One region of the Thioalkalivibrio sp. ALJ2 genome, then DNA from elsewhere that is predicted to be linked to it. Evidence: predicted binding sites of a transcription regulator. Region 1 holds the regulator's gene; each other region holds the start of a gene.
What was found. The regulator sigma-54, encoded in region 1, starts transcription at its own class of promoters, with help from an activator protein. The targets are predictions, from matches to a motif close to TGGCANGNTNCNTGCTT.
Positions count from the first base shown of each region.

Region 2: the regulator sigma-54 is predicted to act here: its motif matches at 1,754-1,770, upstream of flgB (flagellar basal body rod protein FlgB).
Region 3: the regulator sigma-54 is predicted to act here: its motif matches at 1,535-1,551, upstream of F468_RS0106470 (PEP-CTERM sorting domain-containing protein).

Region 1 is NZ_KB899554.1:585,734-589,006, reverse strand. It holds gene hprK (HPr(Ser) kinase/phosphatase) at 1-323, opposite strand, end outside; gene F468_RS0102745 (PTS sugar transporter subunit IIA) at 391-861, opposite strand; gene hpf (ribosome hibernation-promoting factor, HPF/YfiA family) at 866-1,204, opposite strand; gene F468_RS0102735 (RNA polymerase factor sigma-54) at 1,207-2,700, opposite strand; gene lptB (LPS export ABC transporter ATP-binding protein) at 2,759-3,273, opposite strand, start outside.
Region 2 is NZ_KB899559.1:118,946-122,218, reverse strand. It holds gene flgE (flagellar hook protein FlgE) at 1-100, opposite strand, end outside; gene F468_RS0112020 (flagellar hook assembly protein FlgD) at 126-797, opposite strand; gene flgC (flagellar basal body rod protein FlgC) at 811-1,230, opposite strand; gene flgB (flagellar basal body rod protein FlgB) at 1,267-1,677, opposite strand; gene F468_RS0112005 (protein-glutamate O-methyltransferase CheR) at 1,858-2,673, opposite strand; gene F468_RS0112000 (chemotaxis protein) at 2,947-3,273, opposite strand, start outside.
Region 3 is NZ_KB899555.1:261,079-264,351, reverse strand. It holds gene glyA (serine hydroxymethyltransferase) at 1-1,061, opposite strand, end outside; gene F468_RS0106470 (PEP-CTERM sorting domain-containing protein) at 1,631-2,305, shown strand; gene F468_RS0106465 (PEP-CTERM sorting domain-containing protein) at 2,637-3,269, shown strand.

The DNA.
Region 1 (3,273 bases):
AACGGGCAGGTGTCCTCGGCGAAGATCACCGCGGTCGTCCCGGTGCGGGCCATCTCCAGGATCAGTTGCTCGCGCTGATCATCGCTCAGCCGCGCGATATAGCGCGCCTCGAAATCGCCGATCACCTGGATACGGTTAGGCCGGATCAGGTTGAGGTGCCCGGCGAGGGGCAGGTCGTCGCCGTCACCGCCGACCAGGTTGCGATCCGGTGCGACCTGCTCGCCGTGTACGTAGCGCAGATCCAGGCGATTGCCCATCGCCTGGATCAGGACCTCTACGGTGATGTCGCGCGCGATGCCGCCCTCTCCCAGTGCCTCGTTCATGCACGAATCTCCGGCAGTGCTGGCACGGGGCGTCGTAAGAGAGAAAGTACTGCCGGGAGAGCCATGTTCAGGCGTCGCCGAAGGCCCGGGTCAGTTCGCGTTCCAGGGCGTCCGCGTCGCCGGCACGGCGCAGCGAGGCGATATTGTCGGGCTGCGAGAGACCGCGAGCCAGCTGCGCCAGCAGGTCCAGGTGCGCGCTGGTCGCCGCCTCGGGCACCAGCAGTGCGATCAGGATGTCCACGGGTTCGTGGTCCATGGCGTCGAAGTCGACCCCCTGGTCCAGCCGCAGGACCGCGACCCGGGGGACATCGAGCTCGGCCAGACGCCCATGCGGGATGGCCACGCCATGCCCCAGACCGGTGGAGCCAAGCTTCTCGCGGGCAGACAGGGCCTCGAAGATGGCCCCGCTGGCCGGGCCGGCGGACTCCTCGCCGCCGACGGCCAGCAACTCGGCCAGGGTCTCGAGCGCCCGTTTCTGGCTGGAACACTCGGGCTCCAGCCGGATACGGGCGCGGGTGATCAGCTCGGCAATGGTCATTGCGTTAAAGGGCCTGTTCGCGGTTGCGCTGGGCACCCTCGGCGCGGTGATGGTCCTTGACCTTTTCCTTGTGCTTGATCAGCTGACGATCCACCTTGTCGATCAGGCCATCAATCGCCGCATACATATCCTCGTGACTGGCTTCGGCGTGGATGTGATTGCCGCTGACCTGGAGATTGGCCTCCGCCTTGTTGTTCAGGTTCTGGTTTTTCTCGTGGGTCAGCACCACATGCACGTCGATCACTTTGTCGAAGTGGCGTTCCAGCTTCGCGAACTTTTCGTTCACGTAGTCGCGCAGGGCGTCGGTGATATCGACGTGATGGCCGGTCAGGTTGATCTGCATGGTCAGGCTCCTTTTTGCTTGGTTCCACTGGGCATACTCGCCATCTGCCGGCGTTCGCTGGAAGACGGTATGTGCATAGCCTCGCGGTACTTGGCCACGGTGCGTCGGGCCACATTAATGCCCCGATCCGACAGGATCTGGGCCAGTTTTGCATCACTCAGTGGCTTGTTCGGGGTCTCGCCACCAATCAATTCCCGAATCATGGCACGGATCGCGGTCGCCGAGCATTCGCCGCCATCGGCTGTGCCAACATGACTGGAAAAGAAGTACTTGAACTCGAATACCCCACGCGGGGTGTGCATGTATTTCTGTGTAGTCACCCTCGAGATGGTCGATTCGTGCATCTCCAGGGTCTCGGCGATATCGCGCAGGATCAGCGGTTGCATGGCAACCTCACCATGCTCGAGAAACCCCTGCTGGCGCACGACGATGGCCTGGGCGACCCGCAGCAGGGTGTCGTTCCGGCTGTGCAGGCTCTTCAGGAACCAGCGCGCCTCCTGCAACTGATCGCGCATAAACGCGCTATCACGCGCATCGGAGACCTGCCGCACCATGCCCGCATAGAGATCGTTGATGCGAATGCGCGGCGCAATCTCCGGGTTCAAGTCCACGCGCCAGCCATCGCGGTCATGGCGGACATAGACATCCGGCACCACATATTCCGAAGTGGACTCGCTGATCTGGGCACCGGGCCGCGGATTCAGGGTGCGGATCAGGTCCAGCGCCCGCGCCAGCTCGTCCGGGTCGCGCACGCCGGACTGGCGCTGCAGGGCTCGGTAGTCCCGCTTGGCCAGGCTCTCCATGCCGTTTTCCAGGATGGCTCGAGCCGCGTCACGCGCCGGGGCATCCGGCGCCAAATGGCGCAGCTGGATCTCCAGGCACTCGCGCAGGTCCCGCGCACCGACGCCCAGCGGGTCGCACTGCTGAATCCAGTGCAGCACCGCCTCGACCTCGTCGACCCCCACGGGCTCGTCTTCGCCCTGGCTGATCATCTCCGCCAGCGCCTCGAGTTCACTGTCCAGATAGCCGTCCGGGCTGATCGCGTCGATCAGCGCCGCCCCGATCCGTTGGTCTCGTGGGGTCAGGTGGCTCAGATGCAGCTGCCAGAGCAGGTGGTCCTGCAGGCCCTCGTCCTCGCCGTCGGAGGTATTCTCCAGCGGGTCGCGGTCGTCCAGGCCGCGTGGGCTCGGGGCGGGCTCGTAGATGTCGTCCCAGCGACTGTCGGTGCTCAACTCCTCGGGGATCACGTCATCGCCAGCCGTGTCGGCCTGCATGCGATCCCCGTCGACCCGTTCGCCCCCTTCCTCCGGGCGCTCGGGCGGGGCCTCCTCGCCCTCGTCCTCCACCTGCTCGAGCATGGGGTTGCTTTCCAGCGCCTGCTGGATCTCCGCCTGCAACTCCAGCGTGGAAAGCTGCAGCAGACGGATCGCCTGTTGCAGCTGCGGGGTCATCGTCAGCGTCTGCCCCAGCTGCAGATTAAGCCCGGGCTTCAGCATCGCGGTTTGAGGTCCATGGTGACCATCAAGATCATCTTAAGGAAACACTGATCAATGTTCACAGTCGAAAGTTTTCTCCGAGATACACGCGGCGCACCTGGGGGTCGTCCAGCAGCTCCTGCGGGGTCCCGGCGCTCAGGATGCGGCCCTCACTAAGAATATAGGCCCTGTCGCAGATTCCGAGGGTCTCGCGCACGTTGTGGTCGGAAATCAGCACACCGATCCCGCGCCGGGCCAGATGCCCAATCACGGCCTGGATATCACCCACGGAAATCGGATCCACGCCGGCAAACGGTTCGTCCAGGCAGATAAAGCGCGGGTCACCGGCCAGTGCCCGCGCGATCTCGGCGCGGCGACGCTCGCCCCCGGACAGGGCAATCCCAGGGCTGTGGCGCACGGTCTCCAGCTGGAACTCCTCGATCAGGGCATCGCCGATGCGGCGTCGCTCGTGGCGGTCGAGCTCCGAGCGCAGCTCCAGCACCGCCTGCAGGTTGTCCCAAACACTCAGCCGACGGAAGATCGAGGCCTCCTGCGGCAGGTAGCCCAGCCCGGCTCGGGCCCGCGAATGAATCG
Region 2 (3,273 bases), on a different contig from region 1:
GCTTGAAACCGGTCGTGCCGGCATTCGAGACGTTGTTGCCAGTGGTCTGCAGATCGGCCTGCGCCGAGTTCAGTCCGCTCAATCCGATATTGAAGGGCATACTGGTCTACCTCCGTTAGAGTCCGTCAGCTGCTGATGCGCCGGACATCCGAGAAATTGATCTCGCCCAGGCCACGGACCATCAGGCCCAGGCTGGAATCGTCGCCTACCGAAACGCTCTCGACGCGGGCGTCGAGGAAGACATCTACTGATTCACTACTGGAACCGCTCTGGGCCGACGCCCGGAATTCATATACGCCCGGGGCCGCAGGCGTCCCGTCATCGCGCAGACCGTCCCAGGTGAATTCCTGCAGCCCCTCACTGGCCGAACCCAGATTCATGCTTCGGATGCGTTCACCCGTGGGGCTGTACACCTCGACCTGCAACTGCCCGGTCGACTGATCCAGATCCACGGCGCCGCGCACCGTGCCATCCGCACCCAACTCGCTGAAGTCGGTTGGGACAAGGACGTCCTTACCCACCAGGGAGGCCGCTTGCAGGGTCTGGCTCTGGCCCATGGACTGAGCGAGTTTCTCGAAGGACTTCGAAAGCTCTTCGATCCCCGTGACGGTCGAGAACTGAGCCATCTGACCGATAAACTCCCCGTTTTCCATCGGTTCAAACGGGTCCTGATTCTGCAGCTGGGTAGTCATCAGCTTCAGGAAATCGTCCTGACCCAGGCGATCCGTCTCCTTGTCGTCCTGCTTGGGACGTGACAGGCCCAAGCGGTCCAGCATTTCGGGTGATATCTGAGTCATGGGAGGCTCCGGTTTAGCCCTGGCCGATCTGCAGCGTTCGCTGCAACAGCTGGCGCGAGGTCTCCATCACCTCGACGTTCGCTTCGTAGTTGCGCGAGGCCGACATCATGTTGGCCATCTCCTCCACCACGCTGATCGCGGGACGGAAGATGTAGCCGTCTTCGTTGGCCTGCGGATGGTTTGGTTCGTAGTGCGCCTGTGGCGGCGCGCGCGACTCATCAATTCCCGCCACCCGCACGCCATTGGAGGCGCCGTTCGGATCGGCCTGGTTCATCACGGTCTGAAACAGCACCTGCTTCGCCCGGTAGGCCTCGTCAGGGTTGGTCGCCACGGTGTTGGCGTTGGCCAGATTCGACGCGACCGTATTCAGCCGCACCGACTGCGCGGTCAGCGCGGAGGCCGAGGTGTTGAACAGATTAAACAGATCACTCACGACATCACTCTCCTGTTCCCAGCGTTGGCGCTCGCATTAGCGCTCGCCCCGCAGAGCATCACGGATGCCGGAAACCCGGCGGTTCAGGAACTCGAGGCTGCTCTGGTACTGCAGGGAATTCTCGGCAAAGGCCGCTCGCTCCAGCTGCGGGTCCACCGTGTTGCCATCCAGAGACGGCTGCGACGGCACGCGATAAAGCGTCTCCATCGACCCGTTGGCACCACCCGCCCCGCCGGCGCCGATATGGCCCTGATGTGTGCTCGCCATCGGCATGTTGCCGCCCTCGCCGGCCGCCGCCTGCAGCACCGAGCGAAAGTCGATATCGCGCGCTTTGTAATTCGGCGTATCGGCATTCGCGATATTCGAGGCCAGCAGCTCCATCCGCTTCGCACGGACGTTCACCGCCTCCGGGAGAATGCCCATCGCCTTGTCGAGAGAGAGACTCATCCGTCGTACCCCGTCCGCCACTGGCGAACTTCAGGTTCCTCGGGACGAAACCGCTTCGCCCCGTACGACAGGGACAAAGCAATTGGTGTGCCACTATGGGCCGAAAGAGGTTGGGAGAGCAGCGCCGAGGGTGGCGCCCGGATCGCGGGAGCGACCGTATGGAAAGGCGGAAAGGGCCGATCAGCCCTTCAGGCGAAGGACGGAGCCGTACTCGGTGCGAACGGTTTCGAAGGCCTGGGTGTAAGGACCCGCTGTCTCGGAAGCGCCAAGAAACAGATAGCCACCGGGATTCATCTGGCGGGCAATTCCGTCAAGAACCTGTCGCTTGGTCTCGGCGGAGAAATAGATCAGCACGTTGCGACAGAACACGATGTCGAACTTGCCCAGCGCCGCATAGCTGTCGATCAGGTTGAGCTTCTGGAAACGGCAGCGGCGCTGGATCTCCGGGCGTACGCGATGGCCCTCCGCCACGGTCTCGAAGAAGCGGGCGCGCCGCGCCTCGCTCAGGCCACGGACGATGCTCAGCCCGTCGTACACCGCGCGCCGGGCATCGTCCAGAATCTTCTCCGAGAGATCCGTACCCAGGATCGATACCGGCACCACACGCTTGGGCCGCGATTCCTCCCACTCGGACGCCACCATCGAGATGCTGTAGGCCTCCTGTCCGCTGGAGCAGCCGGACGACCAGACCTTGATCCCTGCGCCTTTCTCCGCCCGTTCCGGGAGCAGTACATGGCGCAGGATCTCGAACGGGAAGCCATCGCGAAACCAGGAGGTTTCGTTCGTGGTCATCGCGTCGATCACACGCGTGCGCAGGCGCGGGTTGGGCGCCTGGCGCATTGCGTGCAGCAGCTCCGGCACACTCTTGTAGCCGAACTCGTCCAGCAGCCGCGACAGTCGGCTCGACACGAGATACTGACGACTGTCGCCCAGCACCAGGCCACAGCACTCGGAAAGAAAACGCGAGAACTCCTCGTAGTCACGCGAGTCGATCACGAAGTCATCCTTGAAAGTCGACGGTACGGGCGGACGGGCACGTTGATGACGAATCCTTGACAGCGTGTCGGAAAACCCGACTGGGGAACACGCGATCCCCCATGCCGGACGGATGCAGTATACGTGCAACCGCGCGGACGCCGACAGCATCCCAACGGGTGATCGATGCGGCGCGCCATGGCCGCTGATGTTCATGCGGCCGGCAATCCGTTACCGCTTCCATGCCGCCAGGGTCGACTCGGTCGACTAACGCAAACGGCGCAGGCACCGGCATCAGTCCTTGCGGGTCTGGTCAAGCACAGCCTCGGCCAGCTCGTCGGGGTTGAACTTGGACAGGAAGGCGTCGGCCCCGGCACGCTTGACCATATCCGTATTGAACTCCCCACTCAGTGACGAGTGCAGCAGAACCCGGAGGCCTTTCAGGCGATCGTTCGCACGAATTCGAGCGGTGAGGGTATAGCCGTCCATGCGCGGCATCTCGATATCCGAAATCACCAGCTCCACCACCTCGTCCACGGTGCCGGCCTCGGCCTGCTCCTCCAGGAAATCCAGCGCCTCGCGACCATCCTTGAAGACCACGTACTCCCAGCCCAGGCCCTT
Region 3 (3,273 bases), on a different contig from region 1:
GATTCCGGATCGTTGGGCACGGCGTTCTTGTTGACCGTGATGTTGGCGCGACCCAGCGCGGCGTCCGCGGCCTTGCCGGTCATGCCCTTGGACACCAGGCTCAGCAGGAACAGGTGATTGTCGGTCCCGCCGGAGACGATGTCGTAGCCACGCTCGACCAGGACCTCGGCCATTGCGCGGGCGTTGGCGATCACCTGCTTCTGATAGGTCTTGAATTCCGGCTCCAGGGCCTCCTTGAAGGCCACCGCCTTGCCGGCGATCACGTGCATCAGCGGGCCGCCCTGGGTACCCGGGAAGATCAGCGACTGGAACTTCTTGTTCAGCTCCGGCTGGCCCTTGGTGATGATGAAGCCGCCACGCGGCCCGCGCAGGGACTTGTGCGTGGTAGAGGTGACCACGTGGGCGTGGTCGATCGGGTTCGGGTATTCGCCGGCGGCGATCAGGCCGGAGACGTGGGCCATGTCCACCATCAGGTAGGCGCCCACGGAATCGGCGATCTCGCGGAAGCGCTTCCAGTCGACCACGCGCGAATAGGCGGAGAAGCCGGCGACGATCATCTTCGGCTGGTGCTCGGTGGCCAGGCGCTGGACCTCGTCGTAGTCGATCAGACCCTCGTCGGTGATGCCGTACTGCACCGCGTTGTAGATCTTGCCGGAGAAGTTCGGCTTGGCGCCGTGGGTCAGGTGACCGCCGGCGTCCAGGCTCATGCCCAGCACGGTGTCATGCGGCTGCAGCAGGGCCATGTACACGGCCGCGTTGGCCTGCGAGCCGGAATGCGGCTGCACGTTCGCGTAGTCGGCGCCGTAGAGCTGCTTGAGGCGATCGATCGCGAGCTGCTCGACGATATCCACATACTCGCAGCCACCGTAGTAGCGCTTGCCCGGATAGCCCTCGGCGTACTTGTTGGTCAGCACGGAGCCTTGGGCCTCCATCACGCGCGGGCTGGTGTAGTTCTCGGAGGCGATCAGCTCGATATGCTCTTCCTGGCGCTGCGCCTCCTTGCTGATGGCGCCCCAGAGTTCGTCGTCGTAGCCGTGGATACTCATGTCGATCGAAAACATTCGGATCTCCCGTTTCATTACTTTCGTGGATTCGGTTTCCCGGCGCGCCGACTCACCGGCGCAGGCCTGGGAAGGGGGAAACAAAGACGCGTAATGATAGGGGATGCGGGGCTTTTTTTCAGGTGGCCGCCACGCCATGGCCAGACCACCGTCCAGGTAGCGCACAACGCAAGAATCCAAAGCCTTCCGTATTTTCAGCTACATACGGCCTATTGCGCGCTGCCGGGCAAGCTCGACAGGGTAGCCATGGCCTCCGGCGCGCACGGCCTAGTGTCCCGTTTCTTTACACCCAATCCTGGCCGGGTAAACCCCTCTCGCGGCACTGAGAACGTACCCGCCGGGCGCCACTCACCCGAACGGCGTAGTCGTCGGTGTCACACTTTTTTACGCCCATCCAGTCCCGCTGCCATCCGGCAAAAGGCGCATCCTCCTATCGGTCTGTTTTTTCGAATGAATTAGCGCGCATATGGGAATGGCACCGTTTCTGCATAGCCCTGAGTGCACAAGGACCGGATGGGCCGGATCCGCGCAAGCCACCCAGGGGGCTATTCCCAGGGAAGGTGCATCGAATGAACCCCAAACGTATTACACCCTATTTCGCGAGTGCCGCCCTGTTGCTGGGCCTGGGCCTTTCCGGCGCCGCACAGGCTTCGTTGATCAGCTGCGCCAGCCTGGATGGCGGCGTTGAAAACCGCGTCACCGCCAACATCGGCTGCCAGATCCTCGAACCCCTGGATGGGCATGCAAACGACCCTGTGGGAGGCGACCCCTCCAACTGGATCGTCAACACGGCCGGTGGCACGGGCTTTTTCGGCATCAGTGACTGGCAGTTCGATGGCCGCTGGGAAGATCCGCCGAACAGCAACGGCGATCCGCTGGAGTTTGATCCGGCCGATCCGACCCTCAACCTGGTCACGCTGGACGGAACCTCCCAGGGCGGGACCTGGACACTGGATCCGAGCTTTGTCTACGGCGACCTGCTGTTCCTGTTCAAGGATGGCCGCGGCACCAATCTGACCGGGTTCCTGATGACTGGCTATAACGGCAGCTACCTCTCGCCATTCATTGACCCGCCGTTTGACTTCCCGGGTGCAAGCCCCAAAGACATCTCCCACGTGAGCATCTACTACCGTCCGAACGGGCAGGTACCGGAGCCCCACACACTGTTGCTACTGGGTCTGGGTCTGGGCTTGCTGGGTATCGCCGTCCGCCGCAAAGCACGCAGGGACACGATGGCGGCCTGATCACGTCCTGCTCGACTTGGCATGATGGCGCCCATGTGGCGCCATCATTTCGTTCATGCCTCCTGATCCACAGTGATTCGCTCGCCTCGACCGAACATGTCCGGTTCTTTTACATCTCGGCCGTAACCCACGACCGCCTCTCCACATCAAATCTCACAAGCGATTGTTTCATCGCCCGAATCCCCCATCTCGTCGAACATGGCACGAAGCGTGCTGCATTCCCGCCTTGTGAGTGATGGCACTTTCAGGCGATCCGCGCCCCAGCCGCATTCATGAGAAACCATGGAGGGACTTTCGTCCCATGGAGGTAAGCTCGATGTCATGCAAGCCATTGCTCTCGTTCCTGGCCGGAACGGTGTTCCTGTTGACCCTGTCGCTCTCCGGGGCCACCCAGGCCGCACTGCTCGATTGCACTGCCCTGTCCGGCAACGTCGGTGACAAGGTCACCAACAATCTCGGCTGTCAGATTTTGTCGCCACTGGATGGCGCAGCCACCGACTCCACCACCGGCGATCCCTCCAGCTGGCTTGTGAATACCGCGGGCGACACCGGATTCTTCGGAATCAGCGACTGGCTATTCGACGGCCGCTGGACCTCCCCCGGGTCGAACAGCTCGACCCTCGCCAGCTTTGATGGCAATCGCCACAGCGGGCAATGGAACCTCGATTCCGAATGGGACTATGGAGACCTGCTGTTCGTGTTCAGTCATGGCAGCGGCACCAACCTGGTCGGCTTCCTGATGACCGGGATCAATGGCGATTACAGCTCACCCTTCACCCAACCGCCCTTCAGCTATCCGGGTGTGGCCACACGCAACATCTCGCATATCAGCGTCTATTACCGTTCGGGCGAGGTCGGCACCGTCCCCGAACCGAAGACGATGCTGCTGATGGGACTGGGGCTCGGCCTGCTCGGGCTGATGCTTCGCCGGAACCGACGCCAGGGGCCCCGTTTTCCGGCCTAGGCGA